Prochlorococcus marinus str. AS9601: one gene and its partner. The main gene of each other region encodes a partner of the protein of the gene in region 2 in a complex. Links are inferred from orthologs where the notes say so. Each region holds a gene or a part of one and is shown on either strand. Other genes may lie near its edges. The genes, in order: A9601_RS10400 and cdaA.

What was found.
Region 1: the proteins of cdaA (region 2) and A9601_RS10400 are in contact, whole or in part, in a crystal structure (PDB 7OJS), measured with the Bacillus subtilis proteins. The link is inferred for Prochlorococcus marinus str. AS9601 from one-to-one orthologs.

What each region holds. Positions count from the first base shown.
Region 1 is NC_008816.1:237,001-246,812, reverse strand. What follows is about bases 1-2,861. They hold A9601_RS10400 (phosphoglucosamine mutase), read left to right. Parts: upstream 1-685; coding sequence 686-2,038; downstream 2,039-2,861. Other genes in these bases: A9601_RS10390 (DUF3177 family protein), read left to right, coding at 2,796-2,861; trmB (tRNA (guanosine(46)-N7)-methyltransferase TrmB), read right to left, coding at 2,046-2,675; A9601_RS10405 (thioredoxin domain-containing protein), read right to left, coding at 3-548. Outside these bases: more of A9601_RS10390, read left to right, coding at 2,862-3,419; A9601_RS10385 (hypothetical protein), read left to right, coding at 3,379-3,714; ileS (isoleucine--tRNA ligase), read right to left, coding at 3,711-6,617; A9601_RS10375 (hypothetical protein), read right to left, coding at 6,738-7,187; A9601_RS10365 (fatty acid desaturase), read left to right, coding at 7,582-8,529; Asp-tRNA(Asn)/Glu-tRNA(Gln) amidotransferase subunit GatC, read right to left, coding at 8,535-8,828; A9601_RS10355 (DNA-3-methyladenine glycosylase), read left to right, coding at 8,996-9,577; A9601_RS10350 (aspartate carbamoyltransferase catalytic subunit), read left to right, coding at 9,599-9,812. UniProt on the Bacillus subtilis protein: Catalyzes the conversion of glucosamine-6-phosphate to glucosamine-1-phosphate. Glucosamine-1-phosphate is used for cell wall biosynthesis.
Region 2 is NC_008816.1:1,009,566-1,019,784, reverse strand. Bases 3,627-6,468 are described here. They hold cdaA (diadenylate cyclase CdaA), read right to left. Parts: upstream 5,581-6,468; coding sequence 4,672-5,580; downstream 3,627-4,671. Other genes in these bases: lysA (diaminopimelate decarboxylase), read right to left, coding at 5,609-6,468; A9601_RS14810 (isoprenyl transferase), read right to left, coding at 3,865-4,668; bioB (biotin synthase BioB), read right to left, coding at 3,627-3,859. In the rest of the region: recombination mediator RecR, read left to right, coding at 1-511; lipA (lipoyl synthase), read left to right, coding at 515-1,414; A9601_RS14825 (hypothetical protein), read right to left, coding at 1,402-1,911; A9601_RS14820 (rhodanese-related sulfurtransferase), read right to left, coding at 1,923-2,855; more of bioB, read right to left, coding at 2,852-3,626; more of lysA, read right to left, coding at 6,469-6,982; rimI (ribosomal protein S18-alanine N-acetyltransferase), read left to right, coding at 7,071-7,511; A9601_RS14790 (ATP-dependent Clp protease ATP-binding subunit), read left to right, coding at 7,691-10,219. UniProt on the Bacillus subtilis protein: One of 3 paralogous diadenylate cyclases (DAC) in this bacteria, catalyzing the condensation of 2 ATP molecules into cyclic di-AMP (c-di-AMP). Upon expression in E.coli leads to c-di-AMP synthesis.

The DNA of each region.
Region 1 (9,812 bases), 770 kb from region 2 along the record:
AATTATCCATGACTACGAGGACTAACCTCATTATTTTTATTTTCTTGAATGATTGAAAATTCAGAATTAATAATCTCCTCAAAGGGTTTCTCTCCTTTTTTTAAATTATTAATAGATTCTCTTATTTTTATTTCGTCTTGTTTACCAATAAAAGTAGAAATTAGATTACCCTTTTTATCAAAAAGATTAACTTGAGGAATCCCGTTGACGGCAAACTTCTGAATGTAATTACCCCATTTTTGATTATCAACATTTAAAAAAACAAAATTAATATCTTTTTCATATTCATCTTTAAAAGCAGAAACTTGTGGAGCCGTTTCTTTGCAAACTTCACACCACTCAGCATAAAATTCCAGAAATGTAGGCTTATTATTTACAAAAGCTATTTCAGGGTCAACGGATAATTCTCCAAAACTCTTTAAAAGATAAGTTGATCTAAAAAAGAAATTTTTAAACAAAAGCAATGAAATCATAACAATAGATATAATCAAAATAAATATTATTTTTAAATTTGACTTTAAAATTTGGTCTTGACTCTCAGATTGCACTATTCAAGTATTACTAACTAAGAACATCTTAAATAAGTTCAACAAATAAAGAGAATTGAAATCTACCAGCTTTTAATCTACTGATAAAATAAGAACTGAATAATTATCAAAATTTCTTTGATTCCTGAAATCTAATTATGCAATCAATCTTTGGAACAGATGGAATAAGAGGCAGATTTAATGAAGAGTTAACTTATTCTCTAGCTTACAAAGTAGGGTATGCTCTAGGTTCGACTTTAAAGAAGAAAAGTCCAATATTAATAGGGAGAGATACGCGAATTAGTGGAGATATTCTTCTTCAGGCAATAACACAAGGAATAAATGAAAGTGGCAAAAAATTTATAAATCTAGGAATCTGCCCTACCCCAGCAATACCTTTTTTGATCAAAAAAGAGAATCTAAGTAGCGGGATCATGATATCTGCAAGTCATAATCCGCCAGAATATAATGGCATAAAAATTTTTGATCATAATGGTCAAAAAATTACCAGATATTTTGAAAATAAAATTCAAAAATTAATTGAAGAAACAAATCAAAATATATCAGTTCCTACAAAAGTGATCCCCCTAAATACAAATAAAAATCTTATGGATATTTATATTAAAAGTTTAGTCCAAGCAATGGATGGGGAAAACCTTAGTGGCTTAAAAATAATATTAGACACATGCTATGGATCAGCAACAACCTGCGCAAAAGAAATTTTTCAGTCTCTTGGTGCTGATGTAAGAGTTATCAATAATTCAAAAAATGGGTCTAAAATTAATATGAATTGTGGTTCTACTAACCTAGCACCATTAAAAAAAGCATTAAAAGAGAGTCCTGCAGATATGGGTTTTAGCTTCGACGAAGATGCCGATAGAGTAATTGGAATAGATTCAAAAGGCAATGTATTGGATGGAGATCACATTCTCTTTCTTTGGGGGAGAGAACTTATGGAACAAAAAATTCTCACAAATAATTTACTAATATCAACGCAAATGGCAAACTTAGGTTTTGAAAAGGCATGGAAGAAAATTGGAGGAGTTTTATATAGAACTGATGTAGGAGATAAATATGTGCATGAGGCAATTAAAGAAAAAAGAGCTGTTTTAGGAGGTGAGCAGTCAGGTCATATACTTTCGAAAATTAATAATTTTTCTGGAGATGGGATATTGACTGCACTTCAAATTTCTAAATATTGTAAAAAGAAAAATATTAATTTAAATGATTGGCTTAAAAGTAGTTTCGAACCTTTTCCTCAGAAACTAACCAATATCAAATTAAATTTTAATATTAATAAATTAAGTCTAAAAGCCAAAATCTTAATTGATAAAACAATAGAAAATTTTCAAGCATTATATTCCCATAATTGTAGAGTTTATATAAGGCCTAGTGGCACAGAACCCTTAATTAGAGTTCTTGTTGAGGCCAAAAGTCATAAGAAAGTTAATTCTTTATCAAGCGAAATAACAAACAAACTCAGTTTAGAAATTAATAAAATAATAAATTAAAAATGAATCAAATTTTTATATAAATCCTTTCAAAAATATCAAGTTGATTATTAATCACATACTTTTCCCGATTAGTTTTCACTTTATTTGGATTAAAACTTTCAGAATAATTAAAATCTTTTTTATCTATCGTTTTAAAATAAAAATTATTAGAAATAGTGTAATCCATATAATCAAATAAATCCTTTACATCTGTTTTTATAAAAATTAAGGTACCTTTTTGCAATAAATTAGAGAGAATATTAATAAATTCTGGCTGAATGACACGCCTTTTATAATGTCTCTTTTTAAACCATGGATCAGGAAAATAAAAAGAAATACTTTTTAAATTTTTAATAATCAATTCACTTTGGACATCATTCAAAATATTATTAGCATTACCAAATAAAAAATATAAATTTTTGATTTCACTTTCAAGTACTTTTAATTTAGCATTTTTGACTAATTTCTCACGGATTTCGATTCCTAAATAATTCCAACTAGTATTTACTAAAGCTAAATCGAATAAAAACTCTCCAGCAGCACAGCCTATATCCAAATGAAGATTTAATTTAGAATCACCAAACATTTCACCCAAAGATGGTATTCTCTCAATTTGATTGAAATTAATACTAAGCGGATTAACATGCTGTCTCATACGATTATTAATATATTTTTAGGCAATAATATAAGGATGCATAATATTCATAACTATGACAATAGTGAGTTCAAAAGTAACAGTTTGATGTTTAATTATTATGTATTTAAAAAAAAAGTTTTGAACGTTTTTAATCAACTTTCTATTTGGCTATCCTTTCAACTTTCAATAGTTTTCCTTATTGGTATACCTACAACTCTATCCCTCTGGTCAATTAAAAAAAGAAATAAAGCAGTTATTAAACTTCTATCAATGTATTGGAAAATATCCCTTTTATTTTTTATAAGCCTTCTACTTTTAATTGGTAAGTATAATAATGCTCTTGTGATAACAAATATTTCAACATTATTAATCACAGTTTCAGTTTGGTTTTGGAAGGATATTAATGATGAATTAAGAGAATATGATTTTTCTTACTCTCTTACAACAACGACAAAAATATGGAGATGGACGGTAACTTTTATATCTCTCAATTTTCTAATTCAGAGCTTACTAAACTTTAACTGCTTTTCTTTTATTAATTCAGATGCATGTGCAATATGGCTTCAGCCTTCTTCAAATTTATATATTTTTATAAAAAATTTATTCAACTTTTTCTTCGGAGCCAACTTTACTCAGCCGATAGCGAAATTTTTAGGATTAATTTCATTATTAATTTATGCTTTAGGCCTTATTCAATGGTCAATAATCAAATTACCTAAAAATGGAAGAAACTCTTGCTTCTCTCAAAATGGCAGAAATTGATTTAATAAATAATCTTGAAAAAATAAGTTCCGAGATACCTAATAGGATAATTAAACTAGAAGGTTTTATTCTAAAAGAAAATCACAAAGAACAATTAGAAATAATAATTTTCAAAGGTTTTAGCAGCTCTACAACTCATCCAATTGAAATAGATTTAGAAAAGAAAGTTATAGAATCTCAATATGTAATCACCAAATTTAAACTTTATAAAGCACCCTTATTAGAAACCGAAGATAATTTTATAAGAGAAAATCAAAACTCAGTTTTCTTTCTAAATAAAAAAAACTGGATTTAAGTAAATTCAAGATTAATAATATTTGAACATCTTTTACATAATTTTGTATTTTGAATTCCATTAAAAGTTTCTTTTTGATAATGCCAACATCTATCACATTTTTGTCCCTGTGCTTTTATTATCTGAATCTTACCAAGTGCATTATTATCTATAATTAGAGAATTCTCTACCAAATCGGATACCACTTGAAAGTTTGACACTATAAGCCAATCCCTAAATAAATCTACATCTTGACTGCCAAATTCCTGTAGCCAAATTAGTGAATCTTTTACAACTTTATCTTCAGGCAAATAATTAACTTCAGTTTCTAAAGCTGCTCCAATTATTTGTTTGTTCCTACATCCTTCTATAGCTTTATTAATTTCAACTCTCAAATTTCTTAAATTTGCAATATGCTCATTAAGAATTTGATTTTTCCATGACTGTGCAAATATTGGCCATCCCCTTTGAAATACTGATTTTTCTTTAGTTAAATATGGAATATTTTGCCAAATATCCTCAGCCATATGACAAAGCACTGGAGAAATAAGTACGGCTAAATTTTCAACAACTTTTGACATAACAAACTGGCATGATCTTCTTCTAAATTGTGATTTAGAACTTACATATAACCTATCCTTCGCAATATCCAAATAAAAATTTGATAGATCAACAACACAAAAACTTTGTAAGATTTGAAAAAATTTTGAAAATTCATAATTTTCATAAGCATTTGATATTTGATCTGTAACCTCAACTAACCTGCCTAACATCCATTGATCTAGGAGAGGTAACTGATCAATTTCATAACTATCAATATTTGGATCATAATCATGAATATTACCTAGAAGATATCTTGCAGTATTTCGAACTTTTCTATAAACGTCTGCAAGTTGCTTGAGTATATTTGAACCAATTGGAACATCAACTGAATAATCTACAGAGCTTACCCATAGCCTTAAAACATCAGCGCCGTAAGCAGGTTCAGTTTTTTTATTGTTACCTCCATTAATAATTATATTTGGATCAACAACATTCCCTAAAGATTTACTCATTTTTCTTCCGTTTTCATCAAGTGCAAAACCGTGCGTTAAAACTTTTTTATATGGAGGTTTATTATTGACTGCTACAGATGTTAGCAAAGAAGACTGAAACCATCCTCGATGTTGATCTGATCCCTCTAAATAAAGATCGGCTGGATACTTTAATTCACTTCTTAGTTCACATACTGCGGCCCAGCTAGATCCTGAATCGAACCAGACATCCATTGTATCTGTTCCTTTTTTCCATAGATCCGATTCTCTTGCATATTTTTCTGGCAATAGATTCTTAACATCCCAATCCCACCAAATATCTGCTCCATGTTCGCTAAAAAGTTCTTGAATATGATTAATTATCTCGCTGTTAAGAAGAATATCATTACCATTTTTTTTATAAAAAACTGGAATTGGGACTCCCCATGACCTTTGTCTTGAAATACACCAATCTCCTCTACCAACAACCATAGAATAAATTCTTTTCTTTCCAGTTGCTGGCATCCATTCAACATCTTCGATTGCCTGTAATGCGGATGATCTAAAGCCATTTACAGATGCAAACCATTGTTCTGTTGCCCTAAAAATAGTTGGTTTTTTAGTTCTCCAATCATACGGATATCTATGCTTATAATTTTCTTGTAATAGAAGCAAATTATTACCCTTTAGATATTCAATAATTAAATCATTTGCATCTTTAAGAACATTTGATCCTTGGAATTGACCAGAATATTCATTTAAATTACCTTTTTCATCAACAACACATGTTATGGGTAAATCATATTTTTGACCCACATTAAAATCATCTACTCCATGACCAGGGGCGGTATGAACAATTCCAGTACCTGATTCTGTAGTAATATAATCTCCACCAATTACAATTCTGCAATTTTTATTTTTAGAAGGATGTTGATATTCAATATTTTCTAATTGAGAGCCCTTAACCTCTAAAAGCACCTTTAAATCTTTATTAAATTTATTACTTATTTCAGTAGATAAATCTTTTGCAAAAAGGTAAATTCGTTTCTCTTCATCGATAGCAAAAACATACTTTATTTTTGGATTTACTGCAACTGCTTCATTTGCAGGTATAGTCCAAGGAGTAGTAGTCCAAATAGTTATGAAAGAATTATTTTCAAAAAATTCTCTTTTAATATTAAGATTTTCTTGGACAAAATTTAATAAAATTTCCTCAGATATTTTTGTTATTTTTAAAGAAATATAAATACTTTTTGAATAATGTTCATCAGGATATTCTAATTCTGCTTCTGCAAGTGCAGTCCTCGAACTTGGGCTCCAATGCACAGGTTTAAGACCTCGATATATATAGCCATTTAAAAACATCTTCCCAAATACTCCAATCTGAGCAGATTCATAACTTTTCTTGAGGGTTAAGTAAGGGTTATCCCAATCTCCCCATATGCCCCACCTTTTGAAACCCTCCATTTGATTATTAATTTGGATATGAGCATAATCTGTTGCTTTTTTTCTTAGATTTAAAGTGTCAAGATTTTTTCTTTCATCAGATTTTAAATTCTGAAGAACTTTTAATTCAATAGGTAATCCATGACAGTCCCAACCAGGTACGTAATGCACCCTAAATCCTCTTAAAGTTTTATACTTATTTATTATGTCTTTTAACACTTTATTAAGGGCATGACCCATATGAAGAGCTCCATTTGCATAAGGGGGGCCATCATGTAATGTAAATATTTCTCCTGAATTATTTGACCCTAATTTGAAATCAATATTATTTTTAGCCCAAAAATTCTGAATCTCAGGTTCTCTTACAACTGAGTTTGCTCGCATTGAGAAGTCAGTTTTAAGTAAATTTAAAGTTTCTTTATAAGAAAAGTCTGATTTTTGTTCTTTGCTATTTTGAGATTTCATACGACGATATGGAAATATTGGTGATCAAAAGAATTATTTAAATAAATTTAATTCATTATATTCTTTCTTAATTGACCTTTAGTTTTTTCGAGAAGTTTCAAGTAACCAGTGTATATGATTTCAGACTTTTATATTATCATTTTTATCATTTCTTACCCACTTTTTTTGAGTTGTATTTTTATTTTTACTGCCAAAATTAAAAAAATTTGAAAGTTTCGTAAAACTACCAAATCCCAGATTAATAGCTTCTAAGATTTTCGAAAAGTTATTTTTAAATTCCAAAAATGTAGTTAATTTTTTCTTTTCGATTTCCGTCAATTGGAACCATCTAGATAAAAAAATCTCTACTAGATAAAAAATAACAAGTACTGTTAATAAGAGGAAAATTGCAAAAAAGGATTCTTCTATTATTTTATTTTTAATTATTAATATAAAACCTACTAATAAATTTAAAAAAGCTTTTATTAGGTCTCTCGGTTTGCTGAGCTCAAGATAAAGTATCGGTACAGTTAAAAAAATGGTTCCAATTACTATATAAAAAATTCCTAAATAAAATATCAAACTATTCATTAAATTAACTTCTTGATTAAATTATAAGAGTTGATATCAATAAACAAACTATCTATCAGAATTTCCTTAAGTGCGGTCGGGGAGACTTGAACTCCCACACCCGAAGATACGAGTACCTAAAACTCGCGCGTCTACCAATTCCGCCACGACCGCTCAAATAAAATAATAATTGAAAGAAGTTTATTTTAAAAATTTTTTTTCTTAAGATGATTAATTTGACACATTAAAATTAAATTAAAAATCTCCTAAAAGAAATTTTTTATGTTTGAGCATGCAATCATCTTAAAATATTAGTTATATTATTTAAAGAATAAAAGAAACGATTTCAAACTTAACCAGTAAAAATACAACGAAAAATACTAATTCTTCAAAAACATTTAATTGGCAAAAAGAGATTAAAAATTACGTAGATCCGCCAAGTTTTTGGAATCCAACATTAGGTTTATTTTTTGGCGGTTATTTTCTCGCTTTTCTTAGCATATGGCAATGGTATAGAGGTGTTTGGCCTTTGCCTTTACTTGTAGCCACTGCTTTTTTAGCTTTACATATTGAGGGTACTGTAATTCATGATGCCTGTCATAAAGCTGCTCATCCAGTTCCTTGGATAAATCAAGCAATGGGGCATGGCTCAGCTATTCTGTTAGGGTTTAGCTTCCCAGTTTTTACTAGAGTTCATTTACAACATCATATTCACGTAAATCACCCCAAAAATGATCCAGATCATATTGTCAGTACTTTTGGTCCAATTTGGCTAATTGCTCCAAGATTTTTTTATCATGAGGTATTTTTCTTTCAAAGAAAACTCTGGCGAAGATATGAATTACTACAATGGGGAATTGAAAGATCAATATTCATAACAATCATATTAGCAGGTTTGAAATTTGACTTTATGAATTTAATTTATAATTTATGGTTCGGCCCAGCATTAATGGTAGGGGTCACTTTAGGAATATTTTTTGATTATTTACCCCATAGACCATTTAGATCAAGAAATAAATGGATAAATTCTCGAGTTTATCCAAGCAAATTTATGAATTTATTAATAATGGGACAAAATTATCATCTCATTCATCATCTTTGGCCATCGATTCCTTGGTTTGAATACAAAATAGCTTATGAAAAAACTAAGCCTTTATTGGATAAAAAAGGCTCCCCTCAAAGGGTTGGGATATTCGAAAGCAAAGATGACATTTTTAATTTTATTTATGATTTATTAATTGGTGTAAGGAGTCATAGCAAAAAGAGAGGGAAAATTAGAAAAATCATAAATTTATATCCAAGCTTTAAAATAAAAAAATTTTTATTAAAGATAGTAAACAAAACATTTATTGGAAGCAACTAACTTACTCATTCATTAAGGATTTTTGGTACTTTAAAATATTTATCTTCTCTCGATGGACCCAATTCTAAAAGTTCTTCATTGCAATCAGAATTTTTCTTTTCGTCTTTTCTAAATACATTTACAACCTCTATAGCTCTAGTTGTACAGGGCACATCATCAGTATCAATTTTTTCAAGTTGTCTTATATAATCCAATATCTTTTCTAATTGTTCTGCATGATTATTAATTTCATTCTCGTTAAGTTCTAATCTCGCTAAATGAGCAACTTTATTTACTTCCTCTTTAGTTATTTTTGTCATACTTTTAATATCTTTCTTACTAAATAATAGGTTATTAAGAGCAACTTATTTACATATCCTTTGAATTTCAAATAATTTAAAAAATCACTTTTTTTTAAAAATCAATATCAACTATTAGCCTTAATTATTTTTCTCAGCTAAATATGTTATTAGATAGATATTGAACAATAGAAGAATTATTTCCAAAAAATTTTTTTTATCGGCACTCTAAACTTGTTGCTCCTGATTTAATAGGCTGTTACCTCATAAAAAAAAATAATGAGATAGATCAAGTTAAAGGGATAATTGTTGAAACTGAAGCTTATTCACAGGAAGAAGAGGCCTGTCATGGCTACCGCAAAATGACTGAATCAAACAAATCATTATTTGGTAAACCTGGCACATTTTATATTTACAAATCTTATGGCATTCATCATTGTTTAAATATAGTTACTGATAGAGAAAATTTTGCAAGTGGTGTTTTGATAAGATCAGTTTTTATATCTAACAAGAATGAAAGATTAGCTTCTGGACCTGGCCTAGTAACTAAAACATTCAGTGTAGACATTTCATTTAACTCACTTGAAGTTCTTGATAACAAATCTTTATGGATTTCTCCACGAGACTCCACTCTAGAAGAAAAAGATCTTATTCAAACAACGAGAATTGGCATATCAAAGGCAAAAAATATAAAATGGCGTTGGTATCTCAAAAATAGTAGGAGTGTAAGTAAAAGATTAAAAGGTGACAGAACACCTAAATTTCTATAATCATTTATCTTTTTAAACGTAATGCAAATTTGGCCTCATAAACATATACACACACTAGCTAATTTTTCAATTAAAGATTATGAGTCAGTATTTGAATTAGCTAATAGATTTGATGCACTAAAGAATGCAGGAACAAAAAAGATACCGGCTTTACAAGGGACTTTGGTAACTTCTTTATTTTTTGAAGCAAGTACAAGAACAAAAAATAGTTTTGAGCTTGCAGCAAAAAGACTTT
Region 2 (10,219 bases):
CCTGTTTATTTTAAAACAACCTGAAAGTACAATAAGGGATTTTTCAAAGGCTCTTTTAGAAGCTCATAATAATGTTGGCCGTTGTAAAAAATGCTTCAATTTGACTTCAGAAGATGAATGTGAAATTTGTAGAAATACTGAAAGAAATCAAAAACTAATCTGTGTAGTATCGGAAACTAAAGATTTACTTGCTTTGGAACGTGCTCGAGAATTTAAAGGTGTATACCATGTTATTGGTGGTTTAATATCTCCAATGGATTCTGTTGGCCCTGAACTCTTAGAAATAAGGAGCTTAGTAGAACGAGTTAGTAAGTCTGAAATAGATGAGATCATATTGGCATTAACTCCCAGCGTTGAGGGAGACACAACAAGTCTTTATATTGGAAAATTGTTATCACCTTTTACTAAAGTTACGAGGATTGCATATGGGCTCCCAATGGGGAGTGAACTTGAATATGTGGATGAAGTTACACTTGCGAGAGCCTTAGAGGGAAGAACAAAATTAAATTAGATAATGAGAAACAATAATCTTATCAAGAAAGAAAAAATCTTAAGGCTTCCCTCTTGGATAAAATTTCCCATTAGTAAATCATCAGAGTTAGAAAAAATACAAACACTCATCAAAAAATCAAATATTCACACTATTTGTGAAGAAGCAAGATGTCCAAATAGAGCAGAATGTTATGCCTCAGGAACAGCCACCTTCTTACTGGGTGGATCGATATGCTCTCGTTCTTGTGCTTTTTGTCAGGTAAATAAAGGTAGACCTAGTTCTATTAATATTGATGAATGCACTCAAGTCGCTGAAGCAGTAAAAGTACTAAATTTGAAATATGTTGTTTTGACATCTGTAGCTAGAGATGATCTCCCTGATCATGGTGCAAATTTATTTATATCTACAATTGATGAGATTAGAAAAATTGATTCAACAATTAAAATAGAGGTTTTAACTCCTGATTTATGGGGTGGGGGCAAAAATTTTGATGAAACTAACAACCTTCAGACTGAGAGATTAAAAATGATCTTAGAAAAAAATCCAACATGCTTTAATCATAATCTTGAAACTGTTGAAAGATTGCAAAAAGAAGTTAGGAGAGGTGCAAATTACAAAAAATCCCTTAGCTTATTAAAAAAGTCAAAAGACATTGCCCCTCATATTCAAACTAAATCAGGCATCATGTTAGGTCTTGGTGAAACCTTGGATGAAATAAAAAATACAATTTATGATCTTAAAAAAATAGATTGTGATCAAATTACAATTGGCCAATATTTAAGGCCCTCATTCAATCATTTGGCAGTTAAGAAATATTGGGATCCATCAGAGTTCGAATATTTATATCGCTTTTCCAAGGAATTAGGATTCAAGAAAGTATCTTCTGGGCCCTTAGTTAGAAGTAGTTATCATGCGGGTTGACTTCCCTCAATTAAAAAAAGTTTCTTTTCAAGTTTTTTCAATATGGAAGTACATTCCCCGTTCATAAGTGTACCCGCACCACCCCAAACCAATCTTAATAAAAGATCTACTGGGCTATTACCAACTTCTTTAACAATTTTGAAGCCTATTAACTTGAAATATCTTACAAGTTTTTTACTATATCCTTCACTATCAAAAATAGCTAAAAGTCGTGCTTTGTTGCTTGATTTTTTTTCAATTGCCCAAGCCATAGTTGTTGCCCATATTAATTCCGAAACAAAAGCAGGAGCTTTACTAAGGATTCTTAATGTATCAAGCTGAATACCTTGTTTATTTAAATAAGTCCAACCTTTCATTTCGGCCCAAATCTTAATGATGTTATCTTTCTGTTCTGCTATAACGATTCTAAAAAAACATAATCCAAGTGTTTCTCTAGCTTGAATTTTAATTATTAATCCAATGGTACCTGCTAATTTTTCTAATTCTTCAACTTTCATGATTTTGAAAATTAGTCCTTATTGATTTTATTATTTTCCACTTTTAATCTATCTATTTGTTTTTGTCTTTCTTCAAACCTTTTCCTATCATTATCACTGAATTGATCTATGCAGAAATGACATTGGATACCCTTTCTGTATTCTTTTCTTTTTTGATCTTGAATTGAAATTGGCATTCCACATGCATGACAAATCGAATAAGAGCCTTTTTCTAATTCTTGATCTAAAGCAACTCTTTTATCAAAAACATAACATTCCCCTTCAAATAAATTTTCTTTTTTTGGTATATCATCAAGGTATTGAAGGATACCGCCTTTTAGGTGATAAATATTTTTATAACCTTTCTTTTTCAGCAAACTAGTAGCTTTTTCACATCTTATTCCTCCGGTACAAAACATTGCTATATTTGTAGAATCTTTATTTTCTAAATGAGTATTTAAATGATCATCTACCCACTTGGGGAATTCGCTAAAGTTCCTTGTATTTGGGTTTATAGAATTCTGAAATGTTCCTACAGAAATCTCATAATGATTTCTAGTATCAATAACTATTGTATTTTGATTTTTAATTAATTTATTCCAACCAGCTGAATCAATATAGGTCCCATTATTTTCTGAAGGGTTTATTTCAGGGACACCCATGGTAACTATTTCTTTCTTGATTTTTATTTTTAATTTTTTGAAGACTTTCTTTTTTGAAAAGTTTACCTTGATATTCAAATTTCTACTATCTGTATATTCTTTAATTAAATTGATAACAATATCAATTACATTTTTCTCAGCACAAATAGTTCCATTAATGCCTTCACTTGCAAAAATTAACAAACCTGAAAGATCGTTTTCATTTTCGATTTCTAATAATTTATTTTTGAGATCAAAAATTAAGTTTTCTTGAAATGGGAAGAAAGAGTATAGAGAAGTAATTTTATAATTTTTGCCTTTCATAAAGAAGATAATGTTTTTTCACAAGTTTCAAAATCTTTGTTAAATGATACTCCAACCTCTTTGAGAAGTTTTCTGTCTGACTGAAAAGATGGATTTGAAGTAGTGAGTAACTCATCTCCGTAAAAAATGGAATTTGCACCGCATTGAAAACATAAGATTTGGGCTTCTTTTGAGAGCTTTTCTCTTCCTGCACTTAATCTTATTTTACTTTTAGGCATAAGAATTCTGGCTGTAGCTATCATCCTTATCATCTCAATAGAATCAATTTCTTGATTATCTTCTAAACCAGTACCTTCAATAGCTACTAATGAATTTATTGGAACACTTTCAGGGTGTGGATTCATGTTTGAAAGCACTTCCAAAAGAGATGCTCTATCGCCATTAGTCTCACCCAAGCCTATTATTCCTCCACAACAAACATTTATTCCTGCATTTCTCACTCTTTTGATAGTATCTAGTCTGTCTTGATAAGTTCTTGTCGTAATAATATTTTTATAATGCTCAGGGCTAGTATCAAGATTGTGGTTGTACGCTGTTAAACCTGCATCAGCCAGTCGGGAAGCTTGTTCTTCTGTAAGCATCCCAGCAGTAACGCATGCTTCCATTCCTAAATCTCTTACACCGCTAACCATCTCTAACATTGCATTAAAAGATTTTCCATCTCTAATTTCTCTCCATGCCCAACCCATACAAAACCTATCTGCACCCTCATTTTTTGCTATTTTAGCTCTTGCTAAAACCTCTTCAACTTGAAATTGTGGATGACTTTTTATTTCGCTAGCACTATAAATTGATTGGCTACAATATGAACAATTTTCCTCACATCCACCAGTTTTTACGCTGAACAATGATGCTAATTGAATGTTATAGCTGTTGAATTTCCTGTGAACGATTTGTGATTCCCACATTAAATCGATCAGAGGCATATTAAGAATTTCTAATATCTCCTTTTTATTCCAATCGAACCTAATTTCACTTAAGACCTGATTATTCGAATTTATCATAATTTTTAGAGAGTATAATGAGAATCTTCAAAAGATTCATTTGGTAATGATTCTATACCTCCGAAACGTCTATTCCTCGATTGGTAATCAATGATTGCTTTTAGAAATTCAAACTCATTGAAGTCAGGCCACATTACGTCAGATATATAAATTTCTGAATAAGCTAATTGCCATAAAAGAAAATTACTTATCCTTTTTTCTCCACTGGTTCTTATTAGTAATTCTGGATCTTTAATTCCTCGAGTTAATAGCTCTGAATTAAATAATTCTTCATTAACCTCACTTGGTTTTATTTCGCCAGAAGAAGATTTTAATGCTAATTCTTTTGCAACTTTTACTATTTCTTGTCTACCACCGTAGTTAACACAAACATTCAATAAAAATTTATTGTTGTTTTTAGTTAGAGATTCTGAATTAGATATTATTTTTTTTAGATTTTCTGGGAAAGGGGTTATATCTCCAATGAATTTTATTTTTGTTGATTCTTCATGTATCTCTCTAATTTCATTTCTCAAAACTTCGATAAAAAGATTAATGAGGAAGTCAACTTCTTTTGTTGGTCTTGTCCAATTCTCTGTTGAAAAAGCGTAAACAGTTAGTACTTTACATCCTAATTTTTTTGATGCTTTGAGAATCTCCTTTAAAACACTAACGCCTTTTTTATGCCCATATGTGCGAGGGAACCCTTTTTTTGTTGCCCATCTACCATTGCCGTCCATTATTATTGCAACATGTTCTGGAACTTTTTGCTTATCTATTTTCATGGATAAGTTATTATTTTTCGCGTCAATTATTTTTCCTAAACTCATAATTTAATCATTTTTGTTAAAAAAAATTGCTGGCTTTTCCTTCTCTTTCTCATTAGAATCATTGATAATATTATCACTTGATTTTGTATTTTGGGATAAAGAGTTTTTACCTAAAGTTGATTTATTCGTTCCAATTGTGTTTTGATTACCAATCAAATTTACAAGAAGTTCTTGTAACCTGCTACTGGTAATTGGTCTTTCTAGTTTCCCTTGGTTTGCTAGTGATAATGTACCTGTCTCTTCAGAGACAACAATACAAATACATCTGTCAAATCTTTCCGTAATTCCTAGTGCAGCAAGATGTCTTGTCCCGTATCTACTTATTCCTTGTCTAGATAAAGGGAGTATTACCCCGGCAGATATTATTTTATTCCCTTTCACAAGAACAGCTCCATCATGTAAGGGTGTATCTGTTGCAAATAGATTTATTAAAAGGTCAGTTGATAATTGTGCCTCAATATTAGTGCCTGAATATAAAAAATCTTCTGGTCTTAAGTCACTCCCCAAATCTACAACAATTAAAGCTCCCCTTCTATTTTGAGAGAGTTTACCTGCAGTATCAACTAATTGAGTAATAGTAGTTGAAGTTGCTCTAAATTCCTTTTGTGGATTTCCGAGTAATACGGCAAGCCTCCCAGTGCCTAAAAGTTCCATTAATCTTCTTAACTCTCCTTGCCAAAGGATCGCTAATGAGAGAGAGCATGCTAGAACTACGGCATCAATTAATTTTGATGTTAGTGGTAAGTATGCATATCTTTGAATAAACCATGCAGATGAAACTAAAAACAAATATCCCCTTAGAAGCCACAATGTCCTTTGTTCTTTTACTCTAGAGAATAATAAAAGTCCGAAACCAACAGCAAATAAGACATCTAATAAAAGCTTTAAATTTATAATTCCCCAGAAATTCACACTAAAAACAACATTAATTTAAATGTACCTAATTTTGTTTAATAAAGCGATCAGGCAAAACATCATATCTTAAAAGATCAAATGGACTTTCTCTTTTTTGAATAATCTCTGCTTCTCCATCACAAACTAAAAGAGCTGCGGGCCTTGGAATTCTGTTGTAGTTAGAACTCATTGAAACATTATATGCACCAGTACCAAAAACACATATAAGATCTCCTGTTTTACAATTTGCTAGCTCTATCTCCTTCAACAATACATCTCCTGATTCGCAATGTTTTCCAGCAATAGTATATTTATTTTTTGAATTAATGTTTAAGGGGTTTTTTACCAAACATGCAGAATAATTTGATTGATATGTTATGGGCCTTGGATTATCACTCATCCCACCATCAACAGACAAATAGGTTCTGATTCCAGGAATTTCTTTGAAAGCCCCAATTTTGTAAATTGTTATGCCTGCTGTAGATACGATGGATCTTCCAGGTTCACACATTAACTTAGGTAAATCTAAATTGTGTTTTTTACAAGCTTCAACTACAGAGGTGGAAATTGTTTTTACCCATTCATCAATAGAAGGTGGATCGTCATTTTTTGTATATTTAATGCCTAATCCTCCACCAACATTAAGTTCCTTAATATTGTGGCCAAATTTCTTGGCGTCCAAAATAACCTTTACCATTATTTCGCCTAGATCCTTATGAGGTTCTAGTTCAAAAATTTGGGAACCAATATGAGCATGTATTCCTCTTAACTTTAAATGTTTAGTGTCGCTTATGTTGGCAAATAAATTATTCAGATATTCGATTCCAAAACCAAATTTGCTATCAAATGAACCTGTTCTTATGTATTCATGTGTATGGCATTCTATTCCAGGAGTAAAGCGAATCATTATTTCTAAGTCATGATTTAATGAGTTTGATACTTCCTCTAATCTTTTTAAGTCATAGTCATTATCTACAATTATTTTTATGTTATTTTTAATCGCGAAATCTATTTCTTTGTCAGATTTATTGTTCCCATGAAAAACAATTTTTTCATTTGGCACCCCACCCTTTAGGGCAGTTAATAATTCCCCCTCCGAAACTGCATCAAGTCCTAAACCTTCTGAGGAAACAAGGTTACTCATAAATATAGAGCTATTAGCCTTGGATGCATATATCGGGAGTGTTTCTCCTGGATAGTATTTTTCTAATGCTTTTTTATAAGCTCTACAAGACATTCTCAATGTGGTTTCATCCAAAATATAGAGAGGAGAATCATATTTTTTAACTAATTCTTCAATTGAACATCCACCAACTGACAATTTCCCATCTCCTCCAATTGAGGTAGTAATGGGCACTATATTTTTATTGGGACTTTCCAAGTCAATTTTCTGTTTTAAAAAAGATTCTTTTTCATCCATAAGAGAACTTTAAATAAAGTTTTGCCAAAACAGCCATATTTTATAATGACTCTAGATTTGAACTTTATAAATATAAATACATAATAAAATGATATCTATTAAACAAATAAATGAGAAAGATATCGAATTATGTTGTGAATTAGATAGAAATACGATTTCGCTATGGAGCAAAAAACAATGGGCAAACGAATTTAAAAAAGATGGTACAAAAATATTTGGGTTATTAATTAAAAATTTAGTCATTGGTATTTGTGTTTTTCAAGTTGTTCTTGATGAAGCTCAAATAAATTATTTTGTTGTAAATCAAAAATTTAGGGAAAAAGGCTTTGGATCTTACCTCATGATCTATCTAATAAAAAAATGTGAGAAATTAAATCTAAAGAAATTACTATTGGAAGTTTCTCAGAGTAATGTTAGTGCTGAAAGATTTTATAGTCGCTTTGATTTTTATACCGTAGGAATAAGAAAAAATTATTATAAAGATGGTTCACATGCTCTTTTAAAAGAAAAAAAATTAACAACAAAATAATGTAAAAATTTAATTGTTCGGATAACCAGAATGCTTGAAATTACTATATTTTCTTGTTATATCACTAAAAAAGTTCAATTTGATTCAATAAATCATATTTTTGGGTATTCACAAAAGCTCATTCTGAACACAAAATAAACAGATTACTGGTAGGTTATTAGTAGGAATTTAATCTTCTAATGTTTGAAAGATTTACTGAAAAAGCTATAAAAGTCATTATGCTTGCTCAAGAGGAAGCTAGAAGACTTGGTCATAATTTCGTTGGAACTGAACAAATTCTTTTGGGATTAATTGGAGAAGGAACTGGGGTTGCAGCGAAAGTACTTAAATCACTTGGAGTCAATTTAAAAGATTCAAGGATAGAAGTAGAGAAGATAATAGGGAGAGGGTCAGGATTTGTAGCTGTAGAAATACCTTTTACCCCTAGGGCTAAGAGAGTTTTAGAATTATCTCTCGAAGAGGCTCGCCAACTAGGTCACAATTACATAGGAACAGAACATTTATTATTAGGTTTAATAAGAGAAGGCGAGGGAGTAGCTGCAAGAGTTTTGGAAAATCTTAATATTGACCTTACCAAAGTAAGAACTCAAGTCATCAGGATGCTAGGCGAAACAGCCGAAGTTGGTTCAGGAACTAGTACAACTAAGAGTAACCAGAAAACTGCTACTCTTGATGAATTTGGTACAAACCTAACAAAACTAGCTAGTGAATCAAAATTAGATCCTGTCGTTGGCCGTTATTCAGAAATAGATCGTGTCGTTCAAATATTAGGTAGGAGGACCAAAAATAATCCTGTTCTTATAGGGGAGCCAGGTGTAGGTAAAACAGCTATCGCAGAAGGTTTAGCTCAAAGAATACAAACAGGCGATATTCCAGACATTCTTGAAGACAAAAGAGTTTTGACACTTGATATAGGATTATTAGTCGCAGGAACAAAATATAGAGGTGAATTTGAAGAAAGGTTAAAAAAAATAATGGAAGAAATTAAATCAGCAGGTAATGTCATACTCGTCATTGATGAGGTGCATACTTTAATTGGTGCTGGAGCTGCTGAAGGAGCTATAGACGCAGCAAATATTCTGAAGCCAGCACTAGCTAGAGGAGAACTTCAATGTATTGGAGCAACAACTCTCGATGAATATAGAAAACATATCGAAAGAGACGCCGCTCTGGAAAGACGATTCCAGCCTGTAATGGTAGGGGAGCCATCTATTGAAGATACAATAGAGATATTAAAAGGCCTCAGAGAGCGTTACGAGCAACATCATCGTCTAAAAATTACTGATGATGCGCTAGAAGCAGCAGCTCATTTAGGGGATCGTTACATATCTGATAGGTATTTACCTGATAAGGCTATAGACCTCATCGACGAGGCTGGAAGTAGAGTTCGTCTAATAAATTCTAAACTCCCGCCTGAAGCAAAACAAATAGATAAAGAACTAAGACAAGTTCAAAAACAGAAGGAAGAATCTGTAAGAGATCAAAATTTTGATCAAGCTGGCCAATTACGTGAAAAAGAGATTGAATTGTCTGCAAAAATTAAAGAGGTATTGGAAAATAAAAAAGAATCTGCAGAGGAAGATCAATTTAATGATGATAATAAGTCTGTTGAAAGTGATTCAAAACTCTATCAAAGTCCCCTTGTTAGTGAAGAGGATGTAGCACATATTGTAGCTTCATGGACAGGCGTTCCTGTTCAAAAATTAACAGAAACCGAATCAGTAAAACTTCTTAATATGGAGGAAACACTTCACCAAAGGTTAATTGGACAGGATGAAGCTGTAAAGGCTGTTTCTAGAGCTATAAGAAGAGCAAGAGTTGGTCTAAAAAATCCTAATAGACCCATTGCAAGTTTTATCTTTTCTGGCCCTACTGGTGTAGGTAAAACTGAATTAACTAAATCATTAGCTTCATATTTCTTCGGTAGTGAAGAAGCAATGATTAGGTTAGATATGTCAGAATTTATGGAAAGACATACAGTTAGTAAACTTATAGGTTCGCCTCCTGGATATGTTGGTTTTAATGAAGGAGGTCAGCTTACTGAGGCAGTTAGAAGACGTCCTTATACAGTTGTTTTATTTGATGAAGTTGAAAAGGCGCATCCAGATGTATTCAATTTATTATTGCAACTACTTGAAGATGGAAGATTAACTGACTCTAAGGGTAGAACCGTAGATTTTAAAAATACTTTGTTAATAATGACTTCTAATATCGGTTCTAAAGTAATTGAGAAAGGGGGGGGCGGACTCGGATTTGAATTCTCAGGAGATTCAGTTGAAGATAGCCAATACAATAGAATAAAATCTTTAGTTAATGAAGAACTTAAGCAATACTTTAGGCCTGAATTTTTAAATAGACTTGATGAAATAATTGTATTCAGACAACTAACTAAAAATGAAGTTAAACACATTGCTGAAATAATGTTGCAAGAAGTTTTTGCACGACTACAAGATAAAGGCATTAAGTTAGATGTAACCGATGCTTTTAAAGAAAGACTTGTTGAAGAAGGTTATAATCCTTCCTACGGTGCGAGACCTTTGAGAAGGGCAGTCATGCGTTTACTTGAAGATAGTTTGGCTGAAGAAGTTCTTTCTGGGAGGATAAAAGATGGAGATAAGGCTTTAGTTGATATAGATGATAATAAAAAAGTTATAATAAACATATCTTCTGAAGAATCTTCTCAAGAACTAGCAAGTGCTAACTTCTAA